DNA from 2 places in the Paenibacillus sp. 102 genome. Region 1 is predicted to be linked to the other one. Evidence: a T-box and tRNA genes for the amino acid it is inferred to sense, from the RefSeq annotation. Region 1 holds a T-box; the other holds one or more tRNA genes.
What was found. A T-box is a leader RNA that pairs with one kind of tRNA and senses whether it is charged. The one in region 1 lies ahead of pheS (phenylalanine--tRNA ligase subunit alpha), so its partner is inferred to be a tRNA-Phe.

Region 1 (12,607 bases):
AACTCACTATTAACTACTAAATAAGACTCTACGGGGCTAACTCTCCAATCGAAAGTGGAAATGTCTATTGGTTTTAATACATCTCAAAGACAAGAGTCATATTTGTCAGTAATAGGTAGTTGAAAACTTATTCCTCTTTTCATAAAACAATACTCTCCCCCATTGATTTTGTAAATGTTCTCAAAGAATATATGAAAGGTTTTTGATCTATTATAAACACGGCTTGTTAAAAAGGTCTCTCTAGTCCAGCGGCAGTATGAGCCCCTAAAATAATTAAACGGGTAAGTTGCATCGCCATAAAGTGCGGCGAGTAAATCATGCCTCTTTTTAACCAAGACATAATCATCCCGATATGTGCGCCCGTTACATAGCTAATAAGAATATCCCGTGGAACCATGAGTTCTTCATCGTCTGGCTGTGAAATAGACAAGCTTAACGTTAAATGTGTTTGAATGGTTTTCATCATTTTATAAGAATAGTTTCCAGCTGCTTTGTCACCGAGCATTACATTGTAAAAGGTAGTATTATCAGCGATGTGCTCAAATAAGGCTAGAAAAATTGGATGAGGTGAATCAAAGGTGAGTTGCAAATCTTCTTTTGTTTTCTTTTTGGGCTTAATCACTTCTGATAAGGATGCTAGCATTTCCTCTATACTCTTATCTAATAAATCGTATTTATCATGATAATGGCTATAAAAGGTAGCACGATTGACAGGAGCACGTTCAGCGATATGTTGCACTGTGACATTTTCAAACCCTTTTTCACCTACTAAAGCGATAAAAGCATTCTGTATTAATTGTCTCGTTCGTTTTACACGCGGATCGTTTGTATTTTTTATAGACATTTTATTTCTCCTTGATGAATTTTTATTACTTAAACAACAAATATATAGTATATTGTTGGATAACCAACATATATACTCAAATTGTCGGTTGTAGATTTAAAATAATTATTTATAATTATAAACGATATTCCTTTAGAAAACAGCACCGCTAGCATGCAAGCAAAGGATTGGTTTGCATAGCAAAAGGTGTGCTTTTTTGTTTAATGGTTAATATAATTAACAATTAAATAGTATAAATAAAAGGGGTAGAAATAGTTTAGAAAAAAATTATATGCGATATAAGGAGAGGAATGCAATGAATCAGTTTCGAAGAATGGTGATTATTAATATTATCACATTAATTGTATTAGTTGGCGGTGGTATCGGCGGTTATTACTACTATAACCAAGCTGAAAATTACTTAAAAACAGATAATGCAAAAATCGATGGGAAAGTAATCCCGATCGCATCACCTGTAGCAGGGAAATTAACAGAATGGAATGCAGAAATAGGAAAGAGTTACAATGAAAATGATAAATTAGGTTCTGTCTCTGCACCAGGTCAAAATGGTGAGCAAACGATGGATGTAACAATTCCACATAGTGCAACAGTTGTTCAATCGAATGCTACAACAAATGCTTTCGTGGCGGCAGGTAGTCCAATTGCCTATGCATACGATATGAGTGATTTATGGGTAACAGCAAATATTGAAGAAACAGATGTTGATGATGTGCAAAAAGGTCAAGAAGTTGATGTGTATGTAGATGCATATCCTGATACAACTTTAACAGGAAAAGTAGAACAAATTGGATTAACAACTGCAAATACATTTTCTATGCTGCCATCAAGCAACGCAACAGCGAACTATACGAAAGTAACACAAGTTGTGCCAGTTAAAGTTTCTTTAGATCATAGCAAATCAGTAAATATTGTTCCTGGAATGAATGTGACAGTTCGTATTCATAAGTAAGGGGGGAAGATAAAATGTCCTCAGGTTTAATTGTAGGATATGCAGTGTTTTGTATCATCGTCTTCTTCCTTGTAAATCGTCTTTTAAGAAAGAAAAAAAAGAACGCGGGAGAAGAACAAGTCCCAGCCGTAAGTAAGATAGAAATAAAGCAACCAGAGCAAGAAACTTCAAATGTAGTTGAATTAGAAGCATCAAAACAAGAAACGAAAAAGCAAGAAAGACAGAAACAGCAAATGGCGGTAGAGAATGTCAATGTAAAAGCCGTTGTAGCGGTATTAATTCTTGGTATGTTCGTGTCGATTTTAAACCAAACAATCATTAATGTGGCCTTGCCTCCATTAATGAACGAGTTCAATGTATCAACTTCAACTGCACAATGGTTAATTACAGGCTTTATGCTTGTGAACGGGATTTTAGTGCCAATTAGTGCGTTCTTAGTTTCCAGGTTTACGTACCGTAAATTATTCGTAGCAGCTATGCTATTCTTCACGGTAGGTTCTATCATTTGCGCTTTATCTGGCAACTTCACAATGATGATGACAGGGCGTGTAATTCAAGCTGTTGGCGCAGGGATTTTAATGCCAGTTGGTATGAATATTTTCATGACCTTGTTCCCGCCGCATAAGCGCGGAGCTGCGATGGGATTACTTGGAGTAGCAATGATTTTAGCACCAGCGATCGGACCAACTGTAACGGGTTGGGTTATTGAGAATTACAACTGGAACTTAATGTTCTATGCGATGTTTGTAATCGGTTTAGTTATTACATTCTTATCTTTAAAATTCTTTACACTGGCTCAGCCAGTTTCAAAAACAAAGCTAGATATGTTTGGTGTTATTAGTTCGAGTATTGGGCTTGGTAGTTTACTGTATGGATTCAGTGAAGCTGGAAATAACAGCTGGGGCAGTGCTGAAGTTATTATTTCACTTATCATTGGTGTAATTGGTATAGCGTTATTTATTTGGAGAGAGATGACGACGGATAACAAAATGTTAGATTTACAAGTATTTAAATATCCAACGTTTACTTTCACGTTATTAATTAATGCGATTGTAACAATGGCATTATTCGGTGGTATGTTATTACTTCCTGTATATCTTCAAAATATTCGTGGGTTTACGCCAATTGAATCAGGTCTTCTGCTTCTTCCAGGATCCTTAATTATGGGGATTATGGGACCGATTGCAGGGAAGTTATTTGATAAATACGGTATTCGTCCGCTAGCAATCGTTGGATTAGCTATTACGACATATGCAACGTATGAATTTACGCAGCTGTCGATGGATACACCATATAGCGTCATTATGACGGATTATATTATACGTTCATTTGGTATGTCATTCATTATGATGCCAATTATGACAGCTGGTATGAACGCATTGCCGATGAAATTAATTTCTCATGGTACAGCAACGCAAAATACATCAAGACAAGTAGCTGGTTCAATTGGTACAGCGATCTTAATTACAATTATGACGCAACAAACAACGAATCACGTTGCAGATTACGGAAATATGATAACAAAAACAAATCCAATCTTAGTTGATCAAGTACATGGAATGGGACAAAGTTTAGCATCCTCCCTAGGATCAGCACAAGCTGGAGACGCGATGAGCTCACAGCTATTATTTGGACAAATTTCGAAGTTGTCTGCGATTAACGGTATCAATGACGCTTTCTTAATCGCAACAATTTTAGCGGGTATTGCATGGGTGTTATCGTTTTTCTTACAATCAGGTAATAAGCCAAATCGAAAAGCAGAGAATTAATTTCTCTGCTTTTTTGGTTCGTATATTCTAAGTGGACTGTATCGGCATGGACATCATGTTATAGAAAGTTACCCCAAGGATACCGACAGAAACCATGAGAATCCCCATAATAAGAATACTCTTAATTTTGTTACGTATCCCGCTTATACTAGCTAATACCCCAGCTGCAGGGAAGATGCTCCAGTATATAGTAGTTGGGATAGGGATAAGTCTCTCCATATCGATTCCCATTCCCCAGAGAACAAAAGGCGTACTTACAAGTGAGAAACAAATCAGTCCAGATGCAATAACAAGTAGCTTACGATGCTTTGCTCCTGCGATAATTAAAAAGATGCCCCCGGTGATTCCGGATAATACTAGAATTGGCATAAATAAAATCCAAAGAAAGATTCCTGCTGTTTCCATATAAAATATACCTCCTAATTGATAAGGTATATTTTATAACAAAAGGTTTAAGTTGGATATTAGTAAGGGATATATGAATTTTGATAGAAATGAAAAAGTACTTTTGCTCCCGCAGTCACATCAGTTGAAAAGAAGAGCAGAAAACAGATTATCGAAAGGTGAAGAAGGGCTAAGTTGTTGTAAAATAATAAAAGAGGTATCCCTATGTAGTGATACCTCTTTGTTATTGATAGATTTTCTCTGATTTTTTATGGGATTTTGATTGTTGAACTTGTAATTCACGCTCTACCATTCGATCTAATTGCTGAATGGCTTTCAATGCTTTGTCATAAGAGATTGTTCGGTAATGGTGTGCTCCGCCCGGTTCTTCGTCTGCTTCGTCCGCCCATTTAATAATATTTTGTAGAGTCGTTCTTTCAAGTGCTTGTTCTAGTAAAAAGGAATCTGTGTGCAGAAGAATTGCGACGGAAATTTCTTTTGCTTGTTTCGGATGTTCACCTAATCGGATGAGCAATTTATGTGCTCTTTCCGCTCCTTTAATCGCATGTATATCATTCTTTTTATACAATTCATAGTCCCATTCTCCGCCTGTGTACCATGTATGGTGTCCTATGTCATGAAGAAAACCAGCCTTTGTTGCTGCATCGACTGAGGCGTGATGCTTTTTAGCTAAGTGAAACGCATGGTAAGCGACGGCGATCGCATGGACCATTCCAGAACGGTTGACGTATTTTTGTGTAATATGATGTTGAAAAATTTGTTCAAGCGTAATACGGTGCATAAAACATTCACTCCTTTTATTGGTTGATATATATAAAGAAAATCGATAGGTTTAAATGTATTTTGAACATTGTACTCCATCACGCTACGTTAGTAAAGTAGAAATGTTTAGGAGGAGAGAATTTTTTATGCATATAAAAATCACCCTAGCTCATGCCAAGGTGATCTTTAATTCTTTATTTTTTTAACCCTTGCTCAAGTGTCTCTAACATCTCATGCTTTCCATTTTCGTCGGCATTTTGCCAAATCACTTCAAATAAAACACCAAGCCCTGGAAGCATTTTTTCTTCACCGCTTTGAATTGCTTCTACAATGGTCTCTTGTAATTCGCCTTGTGTATTTCCTGCAACGTTTGCTAATACGGCGCCGCGTAGATTAAAATTCATTACTTTCACCTCTTCTTCTGAATTGAAACTGACGTTAGTTTTTGTTCTTTTTTATGTAAATATGTATGAAAAATAGGCTATAATGAGAAGACAAGAAGAGAGGGAAATACATATTATGAAAAATATTGATTCAGTACAAAATCCGCGTGTAAAGCAGTGGAAAAAGCTGCAGACGAAAAAAGAGCGCGATAAAAAAGGACTATTTTTTGTAGAAGGATTCCATTTAGTAGAGGAAGCTTTAAAGGCAGGCGTTGCTGTAGAACTTATCGTCTCAGATCAAACAGATCTACCGAAAGATTGGACGGTTACTGATGTTGAAATGTATATTGTACCTGAAGCAATTGTAAAGGTACTCCGTGAAACAGAAACGACGCAAGGTGTATTTGCTGTTTGTGAAAAGCATGAGAAAGAAATTGCTCTTACAGATGGGAAATTTCTATTATTAGATGGCCTGCAAGACCCAGGTAATTTAGGGACAATTATTCGTACAGCAGATGCAGCTGGTATTCATGCCGTTGTGCTTGGAGAAGGGTGCGTCGATGCTTATAATAGTAAAGTACTTCGCTCTACACAAGGTTCTATTTTCCATTTACCGATTGTAAAAGGAAATTTAGCAGAATGGGTAGACAAGTTAAAAGAAAAGAATGTTCCTGTATACGGAACAGCGCTTGAAAATGGAATTCCATATGGTGAAGTAACGCCGGCAGGAAGTTTTGCATTAATTGTAGGAAACGAAGGCAACGGTGTACGCGAAGAGATTCTTACAAAATGTAATCAAAACTTGTATATTCCAATTTACGGCGGGGCAGAATCATTAAATGTTGCGGTTGCTGCGGGGATTTTAACGTATTATTTACAAACCCCGGTTGCGAATCGATAAAAAACTTCTTATAATAGGTGGAAGTGAAATAGTTAAAAAACGTTGATAGAGAAGAGTAGCTTGCAAAATCGCCATATAGGGAGAGAGTGCCTTAGACTGAAAGCATTCTTATGGTAGACGGAAGTGAATTCACCTCTGGAGTTGACGCCAGGACCATTGTATGTAAAGGCGTTCCGGTCAAAGCTGACCGTTATAACGAATTGAGTGGGCAGACTTGTTCTGTCAATTTAGGGTGGTACCGCGAATTTACCTCGTCCCTTTTTGGGAGCGAGGTTTTTTTATTTTTTAAATTAGGAGGGTTCCAAATGGAAGCACGTTTAAAAGAGCTAAAGCAAAAAGCGTTAGAGCTGATTGAAGAAGCAAAAGAGCTAAAGGGCTTAAATGATGTACGCGTTGCGTATTTAGGAAAAAAAGGCCCGATTACAGAAGTATTACGCGGCATGGGAAAATTATCAGCAGAAGAGCGTCCACGTATGGGAGCATTAGTAAATGAAGTACGTGAAGCAATTCAAACGCGTTTGGAAGAAAAAATTAGCAATATCGAAAAAGCAGTAATCGAAGCAAAGTTAGCGTCTGAAACAATTGATGTTACATTACCAGGTCGTCCTGTAGAAACAGGCTGTCATCACCCGTTAACAGCGGTTGTTGAACAAATTGAAGATGTATTTATCGGTATGGGATATGAAGTGGCTGAAGGGACAGAAGTAGAGAAAGATTACTACAACTTCGAAGCGTTAAACTTACCGAAAGATCATCCAGCACGTGATATGCAAGATACATTTTACATTACAGAAGAAACATTACTACGTACACATACATCTTCTGTGCAAGCAAGAACAATGGAAAATAATAAAGAAAAAGGTCCAATTAAAATTATTTGTCCTGGTAAAGTGTATCGCCGCGATGATGATGATGCGACACATTCACATCAGTTCATGCAAATTGAAGGTCTTGTAATCGATAAAAACATTCGCATGAGTGATTTAAAAGGTACACTGCAAGTATTTGTGAAAAAGATGTTCGGTGAAGATCGTGAAATTCGTCTTCGTCCAAGTTTCTTCCCATTCACAGAGCCATCTGTAGAGATGGATATTTCTTGTATGATGTGTCACGGCAAAGGTTGCGGCACATGTAAAGGAACAGGATGGATTGAAATTTTAGGTGCAGGTATGGTTCATCCAAACGTACTTGAAATGGCTGGCTATGATTCAAAAGAATATCAAGGTTTCGCATTCGGTATGGGTGCAGAGCGTATTGCAATGTTGAAATACGGCGTTGATGACATTCGTCATTTCTATACAAACGATGTACGTTTCTTACAACAATTCAAACGAGCGTAAGGGAAGGAGAGGGTAAATATGTTCGTATCATATCGTTGGTTACAAGAGTATGTAGATATTAAAGATGTAATGGCACAAGAATTAGCAGATAAAATCACGAAAAGTGGTATTGAAGTAGAAGGCGTTGAAGTATTAAATAAAGGTGTAAAAGGTGTTGTAGTAGGTCACGTATTAGAGTGCGAAAAACATCCAGAAGCTGATAAGTTAAGCAAATGTTTAATCGATATCGGTGAAGAAGAGCCAGTTCAAATTATTTGCGGAGCTCCTAACATTGCAAAAGGTTTAAAAGTACCAATTGCGAAAGTTGGCGCAGTTCTTCCTGGTAACTTCAAAATTAAAAAAGCAAAACTACGTGGTGAAGCTTCTCACGGTATGGTTTGTGCCTTGCAAGAGCTTGGCATTGATGGCAAGTTAGTTTCAAAAGAATATGCAGATGGTATCTTCATCTTCCCGAGTGATGCTGAAGTTGGTGCAGATGCGCTTGAAATCTTAAACTTAAACGATGAAGTACTGGAACTTGGTTTAACACCAAACCGTGCAGATTGCTTAAATATGTTAGGTGTTGCATACGAAGTAGCTGCTATTTACGGCCGTGAAGTGAAACTTCCAGCTGCAGACTTACAAGAAACAACAGAAAAAACATCTGATTACATTTCTGTAAGTGTAGAAGCAACAGAACAAAATCCATTATACATCGCAAAAATGGTGAAAAACGTAAAAGTTGGTCCATCACCAATGTGGATGCAAACACGCCTTATGGCAGCTGGCATTCGTCCAATTAGCAACGTAGTGGATATTACAAACTACATTTTAATTGAATATGGTCAACCGTTACATGCATTTGACTATGATAAATTAGGCTCAAAAGAAATCGTTGTTCGCCTTGCAAAAGAAGGCGAGAAGATTCAAACATTAGACGATCAAGAACGTACATTACAAGGTCATCACCTTGCGATTACAAACGGCACAAAAGCATTAGCTGTTGCTGGTGTAATGGGTGGGGCTGAATCTGAAGTTGATAACGATACAGTAAACGTTCTTATCGAATCTGCATACTTCGAAGGGCAAACAGTGCGCCGTACATCAAAAGACTTAGGTCTTCGTAGTGAATCAAGTGCACGTTTCGAAAAAGGAATTGACCCAACACGTACATTTGAAGCAATTCAACATGCAGCTGCTTTAATGGCGAAATATGCTGGTGGCGAAGCACTTGAAGGTGTAGTAGAAGTTGATTACTTACAAGTGCAAGAGCGTACAGTATCTGTTACAGCTGAAAAAGTAAACCGTGTATTAGGTACAGAAATCTCTGCTAGTGAAATGGGCACAATCTTCACAAACTTGAAATTCCCATTCACAGAAGTAGAAGGAACATTCCATGTGAACGTACCAGCACGTCGTCCTGATATTACCATTTCAGAAGACTTAGTAGAAGAAGTAGGTCGTCTGTACGGTTATGACCATATTCCAGTTACATTACCAACTGGTACAATGACACGTGGTAAATTAACAGCGGCGCAAACAAAACGTCGTAAAGTACGTCGCTACTTAGAAGGTGCTGGTTTATATGAAGCAATTACGTATTCATTAACAAGCGCTGATAAAGCAAAACAATATATGGTTGAGCCAAACGAAAAAGCGCCTGTTAATCTTGCACTTCCAATGAGTGAAGAGCGCAGCCAACTTCGTTTAAGCTTAGTACCACAACTGTTAGAAGCAGTTTCATATAACAATGCTCGTAAAAACGATAGTGTTGCATTATATGAAGTAGGTTCTATCTTTTTACCAACAGCAGAAGGTGAGCTTCCGAAAGAAGAACAACATCTTGCTGGTGTTATGACAGGTCTTGCACTTCACCATGCATGGCAAGGTGAGAAGAAAGTCGTTGACTTCTTCGTTGCAAAAGGTGTATTAGAAGGATTATTCGACGTACTTGGCGTTGCAAAGAGCATCACATATGCTCCTGCAAAACGTGAAGGTATGCACCCAGGGCGTACAGCCGATATCTTATTAGACGGCGAAGTAATTGGTTTCATCGGTCAATTACACCCAGAAGCGCAAAAGCAATTAGATGTGAAAGATACATTCGTATTTGAACTATCTCTTGTACAAGTATTCGGTGCAGATGTAGAGGAAACTTACTATACAGCAATCCCACGTTTCCCATCTATGACACGTGATATGGCAGTTGTAGTAGCGAAAGAAGTAAAAGCTGGCGAAATGAAGCAAGTAATTGCTGAAGCAGGCGGAGAACTTCTAAAAGAAGTAACACTATTCGACTTATACGAAGGTGAAAAAATGGAAGAAGGCAAGAAATCACTTGCATTCTCTATGAACTACTTCGACCCAGAACGTACATTAACAGACGAAGAAGTAACAGAAGCGCATAACCGTGTATTAACAGTGGTAGAAGAGAAATTTGGTGCGGAGTTACGTAAATAAGTTTTGTATGTAAAAGTGAGGAGGTTCTAAATGTAGCAAAATAAGCTGTTTGGAACCATAGTTCGACTTAAGACAATGAATAATTTAATGTAAAAGGGTCACCCTTCTATGCATATTGCATGGAAGGGTGGCTCTTTTTATGTTTAAGTTCAATGATAATAGCCTCCCTTAATAACTACGTGTATTCCAAATAGGAAGGATTCATTAAAAAACGCTAAAACTGGCAGTTGAGTGTTATTTTTCAGAACCACTAGTTTTTGAGTGTGTTCGTGCTAGACCTTATAATTCTTAATTTAGATTAAATGGTATATTAATGGTATTTTATTTGTTTTTAATCCCATTAATAGCCTTTTTTATAAAAGAGAGAATTATACTTTAATGACTGAAACAGGCGGATTAACATGTTTATTCAAATAAAAAACATGTTGGCTCGATAATTGCAAGATCATATGGTAAGCCGAACGATGGTGAATGTGCGTTTTTACGGAAGGACAAGGGGGAAGAAAAAGTGAAAAGGAAACCAAGTTTTTTTCAAGCGATTATTCCGATTTTTGCTGTTTTGATTTTGTTGGGGATTGGTTACGGTGTATTTCATTTAAGCGCAGAACCATTATTGATCATTGCTACTATCATAGCTGCAGTCATTGGAAAAAGTTTAGGAGTTTCATGGGAAGAAATGCAAGAGGGAATTGTCGAGAAGACAGCGAAATCTATGCCGGCTATTTTCATTTTGATTACGGTTGGTATATTAATAGGGACGTGGATGGTTTCAGGAACAATTCCAATGATGATGTTTTATGGAATTGAGATGATTAATCCAAACTATTTATTAATAACAACTTTTGTAGTTACAGCCATCGTGTCTGTTTTTACAGGGACGTCATGGGGGGCGGCTGGCACAATTGGAGTAGCAGTTATGGGAATTGCGGCGGTACAAGGTGTATCCCTACCAGTTACGGCAGGAGCAGTTGTAGCGGGCGCCTATTTCGGTGATAAGCTTTCGCCGTTTTCAGATACAACAAATTTAGCTCCGGCGGCGGCTGGTAGTAACATTTATGACCATATTAAGCATATGCTGTACACGACAGTTCCAGCGGCATTAATAGGCTTAATCGTTTATTTTATCGTTGGTAAGTCGGCCTACACAAACAATACGGTCAGTCAAGAACAAATTGAACTGATAACATCCACATTAACGACTATGTTTGATTGGAATGTACTGCTAATTCTTCCGGTTCTTATCGTCCTTGTCGGTTCAATCAAAAAGTATCCGACCATTCCGGTTATGCTCATTTCATCTGTTACAGCTATCATAATAGGATTTGTTTTTCAATCGATTTCATTGGAAAATGTATTTTTGGCCACTGTAAAAGGGTTTAATGTCAGTATGGTGACAGTAAGCGGTTTTGATCCAACAACAGCACCGGAAGCAGTGCAGAATCTTTTAAATCGTGGTGGGATGAATTCGATGATGGGGACGACCCTCATCGCTTTTTGTTCATTTGCGTTTGCAGGTGTCATTAGTAAAATTGGCTGTTTAGATGTTGTGCTTGAGAAAATTAATAAAAAAGCGAAATCTACAGGCAGTTTAATTTTAGCAACTGTATTATCTTGTATTACAATGGCTATTACGACAGGGAGCTCTTATTTGTCGATTTTAATTCCTGGTGAATTATTCAAAAATGTCTATGCAGAAAGAGGCTTGCACCCGAAAAATTTATCAAGGACATTAGAGGATTCCGGAACAGTTGTTGTTCCGCTTATACCTTGGTCGATGGCAGGTGTCTATATGTCCAGTACTTTGGGTGTACCGGTTATTGAATATTTACCGTGGGCAGTAATGTGTTATCTCGGATTTATTATAGCCATCATTTATGGATATACAGGGCTTACGATTGAAAAAATTAATAATTCTTCCAATGATAAAGAAATGGACAAAGATGTCCAATATAGAATATAAAAAATATTTATAGGAGGCATCATGATGTTACAACTAATCAAAAATACAGAACTTTATGCACCACAATATAAAGGGAAAAAAGATATACTAACAGTAAATGATCGTATCGTGAAAATAGAGGACGAGATTAATATAACAGGCATTGGCATTCAAGTGGTTGACGGCACAAATACAAAGTGCATACCTGGAATTATTGATCGCCATGTGCATATTACAGGTGGCGGTGGAGAAGGGGGTTTTGCATCAAGTACACCTGAAGTTCAAATCAGCACGATTATTCAGCAAGGTATCACTACTGTTGTTGGATTATTAGGTACAAATGATTTGGCGAGGAATACAAAAAACTTACTAGCTAAAGCGAAAGCACTAAGAGAAGAAGGACTAAATGCATACATTTTAACAGGGGGATATGGTTATCCTCCAAATACTATAACGGATGATATAAGAGATGATATTATGTATTTTAATGAAGTGCTTGGCTTGAAACTCGCAATTGAGGATCATCGTTCTTCATATGTCATGAAAGAAGAACTGAAGAGATTGGCTGCCCATGTTAGAGTGGCATCTATGCTTTCAAAAAAGCATGGATTTATTCACTTGCATATGGGGAATGGACAAGGGCTATACGAGATGATTTATGAAATACTAAATGAAACGGATTTGCCTATCAGTCTTTTTAGTCCTACTCATATTAACCGAAATACCCGTCTATTAGATGCTTCGATCGAATTTGCCAAACGGGGTGGCTTGGTCGATATTACGTCCAATATCAATTTGGTGACGGAAGGGAAAACGATCACACCTAGTAAGGCACTTGTACATTTACTCAATCATGGGGTTGACATCGATCAAATC
Region 2 (5,462 bases), on a different contig from region 1:
ACACACGTACTGTAGCAGCCCAAGAATTGCCTACACAAAATATCCAACATATAAAACCAGGCTCAAAAATATTATATTTGAATAATAGAATGAAAACAAGGAATAAAACTAACTCCTTAAAAAAAACAAATATTGCGTTTACTAAATCTACTGAACGTAAAAATAGTTATATCATAAATGCCGATGTGTTAAACATTCGTTCTGAGCCAAATATCAAATCCCCTATTATTGATAGATTATCCAACGGCAAATTCATCTCCGTCCAAGAAATACAAGGGGATTGGTATAAAATCTCACATAATGGACAACAAGGATATGTAAAAAAAGAATTTGCATCCCATGTATCAGAGCCATTAGTAAAAGGAATTACAGTACAAAATGAATCTTCCTTTTACGTTGCTACACCTACATTAAAAGTCCGCCGCGGAGCAGGAACAGATACTGCCGTAATTGGATCTTTACAAAACGGGACACAAGTCACTGTTATAGAAACAGTTGGTACCTGGTACAAAATTCGCTTCGGAACATCTTACGGATTTGTAGCAAAACATTATATTATTCAAAAACAACCACAAACGAGACAAGCCGCTCCTTCTATTCCTGCTGTTTTTAAATTCCCTACTCAAGGAACGATTAGTTCTACATTTAATATGCGCTGGGAACAAATGCATTATGGTGTAGATATTTCCGCACCAGGTAATGTTTCAATTCATGCAGCTGCTACAGGTAAAGTTATAAAGTCTTATTACTCTGCTAGCTATGGAAATGTCGTATTTGTAGCACATCATATTCGAGGTAAACTATATACAACCGTTTACGCTCATATGAAAGACCGTTCAGTACAAGTTGGTGATCAAGTTCAAACCGGGCAATTGTTAGGATATATGGGAAATACAGGTCATTCATTTGGACAACATCTCCATTTTGAATTACATAATGGTGAATGGAATTTTGAAAAGACAAACGCAGTAAATCCACTGCCTTATTTGGTTCGGTAATATTATATGCCACGTAATATACCATTGATAATTGAGTATATAGCTTTTCTCGGTTTAATCTGTTGCTTAGTCATTTACAATACTAACCCTGTCTTTTTGGGTATCGTTATCTCATTTGTTGCTATTGAATCTTTGATGGAAGCATTCAAAATCCGACTAAAGAAACAAATTTCTCATATATATACTGTAATTATTATTATGAGCGGCTTAATAACAAATATTATTTATAGTGGTTTTCATATGGCTGCTATATTCCCTGTATTTTTTATAGGGGTACTAATCATCATATCCCAATATATTTACATTCCTGAACACCGTAAGAACCAACAAGAAGCTTAGAACAACCTTCTACATTTACGACGAAAAAAGGGGTCTCACTTCAAGTGAGCCCCCTTTTTTCACCTATACATTATATTGAAAAATTTCTTTTTATCCACACGCATATCGTTCATAAATAAAACTTAAATTATACTTCTTCTCTAAGCCCATTCGTTGTTCATCATCACACCAGTAAAATAAAATATCATGAATCGTTGCATAACGTTTATTCTTTAGAAATTGCTTAATAAATGACGGTAAACAATCGTGTAATTGTATAAATATATAATTCCGCAGAATTTCTTCTTTATGTTCAATTCCTTTACAAACATACATCAACTCTTCACAATAATATGCATGTTGCGGAACTTGAATCATTTCAAAAAATGGTACATATGATAATAGTTTCCCAATGAAGTGCTCGTATCGATTCATAAACTCAAATGACATATGCTCCATCATTTCCTTCATTACATAAAGATAATCATCCACATGAGTAGTTTTTAGCGGATTAAGGCGGTCAGAAATTTGAGCAATTACAGCCCTTTGACATGCAATAACAGAGCGACTAGGTCCATAATATGTTAAGAAATCCGTACACTTACGATATTTTTTTAATAGGTCATATATGTATAAGTCATAAACGTATGTATTACAGTATATTGCTAAATTCATCATCTCTTGATCCAATTCTTCTTTGGACAATCGTTTTGCCTGTTTGCAAATATAAAAAAATGTAAGTTCCATTACTTCCTTATGAGATAATAGCTTTTCACATTTTTCAATACATTCTTCATTAAATTTAATTCTTTCCCATATCATTATATCTCTATTTCCCAATTCTCCGATGCGATATTTTACAATTAAGTAGTTCCAAGCCACAACTTGGGTTAAAACATCCCATGTTTCATATTCCATAGATGTATGTACAAATTCATCTAATTTATGGTTCACCATAAATGTATAAGCTTCCTTATACCAACCAATGTCCTGGCATAAACGAACAATACGAACTAAAGTTGGTATTTCATCTTTATGAAACTGTGGCAAATCCTTCACTTTATTCATTCCATATAAAATAAACGGAGCCAAGTTTTCTTGTTTATAAAATTCTTTTTCTTTCCAGGCTAAAATTGTCCGTTCTTTTCCTTCGCCTTTCGGATGATTTGGTACAAGTAAAGAAAGTAAGTCCGTAAAATCATTTGGTTCCACATAGGCCTCTGTAACCAAATTCCAATTTGGATTACTCTGTACATCCCTCATATCATTTCCCCTCCGTTTCTATATATATATGAAATTTTTAATAACTTAGCAGATAATCACAATATTAATAATATTAATAATATTAATATATTCAAAATCCCTTATGAAACTTATATTTATTATTATATCATTTTTTAACATAACAAAAATTAGTAATGGAAATTGTTAACCAAAATTTCAAATGAACTTAACATATGTCATTCTTCAGATATACTTAGATAAACCTCTTTCCCTATGTATATTGGGATACGTTTTAATAACAATATAGTCTTATTTATAAGTATTAATAAAACGTATCCGCTCTTACCTATTCTCTTACATCTAAATACACTGTATTTTCTAGGCGAAAAATAATTCACACCTACATTTCATTCTGTATGCTCAGAAATTTCACTTAAAGCAAATCCTGCTTGATCATCAGCTTTCTCTGTTATTGCTAAATCACCTAGCGCTAACATCCCAACAAGCTGGCCATTCTCAACTACAGGTAGTCTTCTGATTTGGTGCTGTGCCATTAACTCTGTAGCCTTTTCAATAGAGTCATTAGGAGAAACCGAAACAATTCCTGTAGTCATGACATTTGTAATTTTATTAGACCCAGGATGTTTCTCAGCAATTCCACGAACAACTAGATCACGATCAGTGACAAGACCAACCACTTGATTGTTCTCGACAACTGGAATCATTCCAATGTCCTCTTCTTTCATTTTCACAGCAGCTTCGTATACATTATCTAGCGGTGTACATTGTACAATATCGGTATTCATAAATTCTCTAACTGTTGTCATGTAGCTCTATGCCCTCCTTTTTATACATACTATAGTTTCTCCAAATTCCCTTTATTTATTTCATAATAAATAGAGGAATTTTAGATTAACGATATTGCATATTAGAAAAAACAGAGCTCTCACATTATCTTTTTCACAAGAAAAAAAGAGCCAGCTAATTGCTGACTCTTTTTTATGACCCGTACGGGATTCGAACCCGTGTTACCGCCGTGAAAGGGCGGTGTCTTAACCACTTGACCAACGGGCCATGGCTCCGCAGGTAGGACTCGAACCTACGACCGATCGGTTAACAGCCGATAGCTCTACCACTGAGCTACTGCGGAATATGGTGGGCCTAAATGGACTCGAACCATCGACCTCACGCTTATCAGGCGTGCGCTCTAACCAGCTGAGCTATAGGCCCATAATCTCTTTACAGGGGCAGTAGGAATTGAACCCACACCGGAGGTTTTGGAGACCTCTGTTCTACCTTTAAACTATGCCCCTAAGTGGTGCCGGCTAGAGGACTTGAACCCCCAACCTACTGATTACAAGTCAGTTGCTCTACCAATTGAGCTAAGCCGGCATAAAAAAATGGTGGCTCGGGACGGAATCGAACCGCCGACACGAGGATTTTCAGTCCTCTGCTCTACCGACTGAGCTACCGAGCCAAACATAAATGGCGGTCCCGACCGGGGTCGAACCGGCGATCTCCTGCGTGACAGGCAGGCATGTTAACCACTACACCACGGGACCATTTGGTTGCGGGGACAGGATTTGAACCTGCGACCTTCGGGTTATGAGCCCGACGAGCTACCAGACTGCTCCACCCCGCGATGATATAATATTATTTTAAAAATGGAGGAGGTAGAGGGATTCGAACCCCCGCGCGACTCTCGCCGCCTGTCGGTTTTCAAGACCGATCCCTTCAGCCGAACTTGGGTATACCTCCATGAAGTAAATATTAATTATGTCTTTTAGTTATCTTTATACATCTAATAGTTTTTATTAACTATCTAATTATTCCATTTTAATTATTATAAAATGGAGGAGGTAGAGGGATTCGAACCCCCGCGCGACTCTCGCCGCCTGTCGGTTTTCAAGACCGATCCCTTCAGCCGAACTTGGGTATACCTCCAATAAATAACTAAAGTGGAGCCTAGCGGGATCGAACCGCTGACCTCCTGCGTGCAAGGCAGGCGCTCTCCCAGCTGAGCTAAGGCCCCATGTTTTAAAACTATCGGGAAGACAGGATTTGAACCTGCGACCCCCTGGTCCCAAACCAGGTGCTCTACCAAGCTGAGCCACTTCCCGTCAATAAAAGCGCGCCCGAGAGGAGTCGAACCCCTAACCTCTTGATCCGTAGTCAAACGCTCTATCCAATTGAGCTACGGGCGCATATGGTGCCGAGGGCGGGGGTCGAACCCGCACGGTGGTCACCCACCGCAGGATTTTAAGTCCTGTGCGTCTGCCTGTTCCGCCACCCCGGCATGTCATATTGAAAATTGGAGCGGAAGACGGGATTCGAACCCGCGACCCCAACCTTGGCAAGGTTGTATTCTACCACTGAACTACTTCCGCAAGACATGTTATGAGATATTTTATTAAAAGTGCGGGTGAAGGGAGTCGAACCCCCACGCCAAAGGCGCCAGATCCTAAGTCTGGTGCGTCTGCCAATTCCGCCACACCCGCATATTTTTAAAAATGGTGAGCCATGAAGGACTCGAACCTTCGACCCTCTGATTAAAAGTCAGATGCTCTACCAACTGAGCTAATGGCTCTTAATGGCTGGGCTAGCTGGATTCGAACCAGCGCATGACGGAGTCAAAGTCCGTTGCCTTACCGCTTGGCTATAGCCCATTAATTAAGAAATGGTGGAGGGGGGCAGATTCGAACTGCCGAACCCGAAGGAGCGGATTTACAGTCCGCCGCGTTTAGCCACTTCGCTACCCCTCCGACATTATATGGTGGAGGATGACGGGATCGAACCGCCGACCCCCTGCTTGTAAGGCAGGTGCTCTCCCAGCTGAGCTAATCCTCCATTTGCCTGGCAACGTCCTACTCTCACAGGGACAAGGTCCCAACTACCATCGGCGCTAGAGAGCTTAACTTCCGT

Region 2: it encodes a tRNA-Phe, which carries the amino acid that the T-box ahead of pheS (phenylalanine--tRNA ligase subunit alpha) is inferred to sense. The anticodon was not compared.

What each region holds. Positions count from the first base shown of each region.
Region 1 is NZ_JBCGHT010000001.1:1,061,403-1,074,009, reverse strand. Features, by position in the region: partial or broken gene AAIE21_RS05660 (DUF2691 family protein) at 1-143, opposite strand, end outside; gene AAIE21_RS05655 (TetR/AcrR family transcriptional regulator) at 227-844, opposite strand; gene AAIE21_RS05650 (HlyD family secretion protein) at 1,140-1,793, shown strand; gene AAIE21_RS05645 (DHA2 family efflux MFS transporter permease subunit) at 1,808-3,562, shown strand; gene AAIE21_RS05640 (ammonia permease) at 3,590-3,967, opposite strand; gene AAIE21_RS05635 (HD domain-containing protein) at 4,191-4,748, opposite strand; gene sspI (small acid-soluble spore protein SspI) at 4,924-5,133, opposite strand; gene AAIE21_RS05625 (TrmH family RNA methyltransferase) at 5,216-6,013, shown strand; T-box leader at 6,047-6,275, shown strand; gene pheS (phenylalanine--tRNA ligase subunit alpha) at 6,319-7,353, shown strand; gene pheT (phenylalanine--tRNA ligase subunit beta) at 7,372-9,792, shown strand; gene nhaC (Na+/H+ antiporter NhaC) at 10,301-11,752, shown strand; gene iadA (beta-aspartyl-peptidase) at 11,777-12,607, shown strand, end outside.
Region 2 is NZ_JBCGHT010000006.1:224,612-230,073, forward strand. Features, by position in the region: gene AAIE21_RS16395 (SH3 domain-containing protein) at 1-998, shown strand, start outside; gene AAIE21_RS16400 (hypothetical protein) at 1,005-1,337, shown strand; gene AAIE21_RS16405 (DUF3965 domain-containing protein) at 1,428-2,579, opposite strand; gene AAIE21_RS16410 (CBS domain-containing protein) at 2,948-3,367, opposite strand; tRNA gene AAIE21_RS16415 (tRNA-Glu) at 3,543-3,614, opposite strand; tRNA gene AAIE21_RS16420 (tRNA-Asn) at 3,616-3,690, opposite strand; tRNA gene AAIE21_RS16425 (tRNA-Ile) at 3,694-3,770, opposite strand; tRNA gene AAIE21_RS16430 (tRNA-Trp) at 3,783-3,853, opposite strand; tRNA gene AAIE21_RS16435 (tRNA-Thr) at 3,857-3,932, opposite strand; tRNA gene AAIE21_RS16440 (tRNA-Phe) at 3,942-4,017, opposite strand; tRNA gene AAIE21_RS16445 (tRNA-Asp) at 4,027-4,102, opposite strand; tRNA gene AAIE21_RS16450 (tRNA-Met) at 4,106-4,182, opposite strand; tRNA gene AAIE21_RS16455 (tRNA-Ser) at 4,206-4,298, opposite strand; tRNA gene AAIE21_RS16460 (tRNA-Ser) at 4,392-4,484, opposite strand; tRNA gene AAIE21_RS16465 (tRNA-Ala) at 4,500-4,572, opposite strand; tRNA gene AAIE21_RS16470 (tRNA-Pro) at 4,587-4,660, opposite strand; tRNA gene AAIE21_RS16475 (tRNA-Arg) at 4,671-4,744, opposite strand; tRNA gene AAIE21_RS16480 (tRNA-Leu) at 4,748-4,836, opposite strand; tRNA gene AAIE21_RS16485 (tRNA-Gly) at 4,853-4,927, opposite strand; tRNA gene AAIE21_RS16490 (tRNA-Leu) at 4,958-5,038, opposite strand; tRNA gene AAIE21_RS16495 (tRNA-Lys) at 5,052-5,127, opposite strand; tRNA gene AAIE21_RS16500 (tRNA-Gln) at 5,132-5,206, opposite strand; tRNA gene AAIE21_RS16505 (tRNA-Tyr) at 5,219-5,302, opposite strand; tRNA gene AAIE21_RS16510 (tRNA-Val) at 5,312-5,387, opposite strand; rRNA gene rrf (5S ribosomal RNA) at 5,392-5,462, opposite strand, start outside.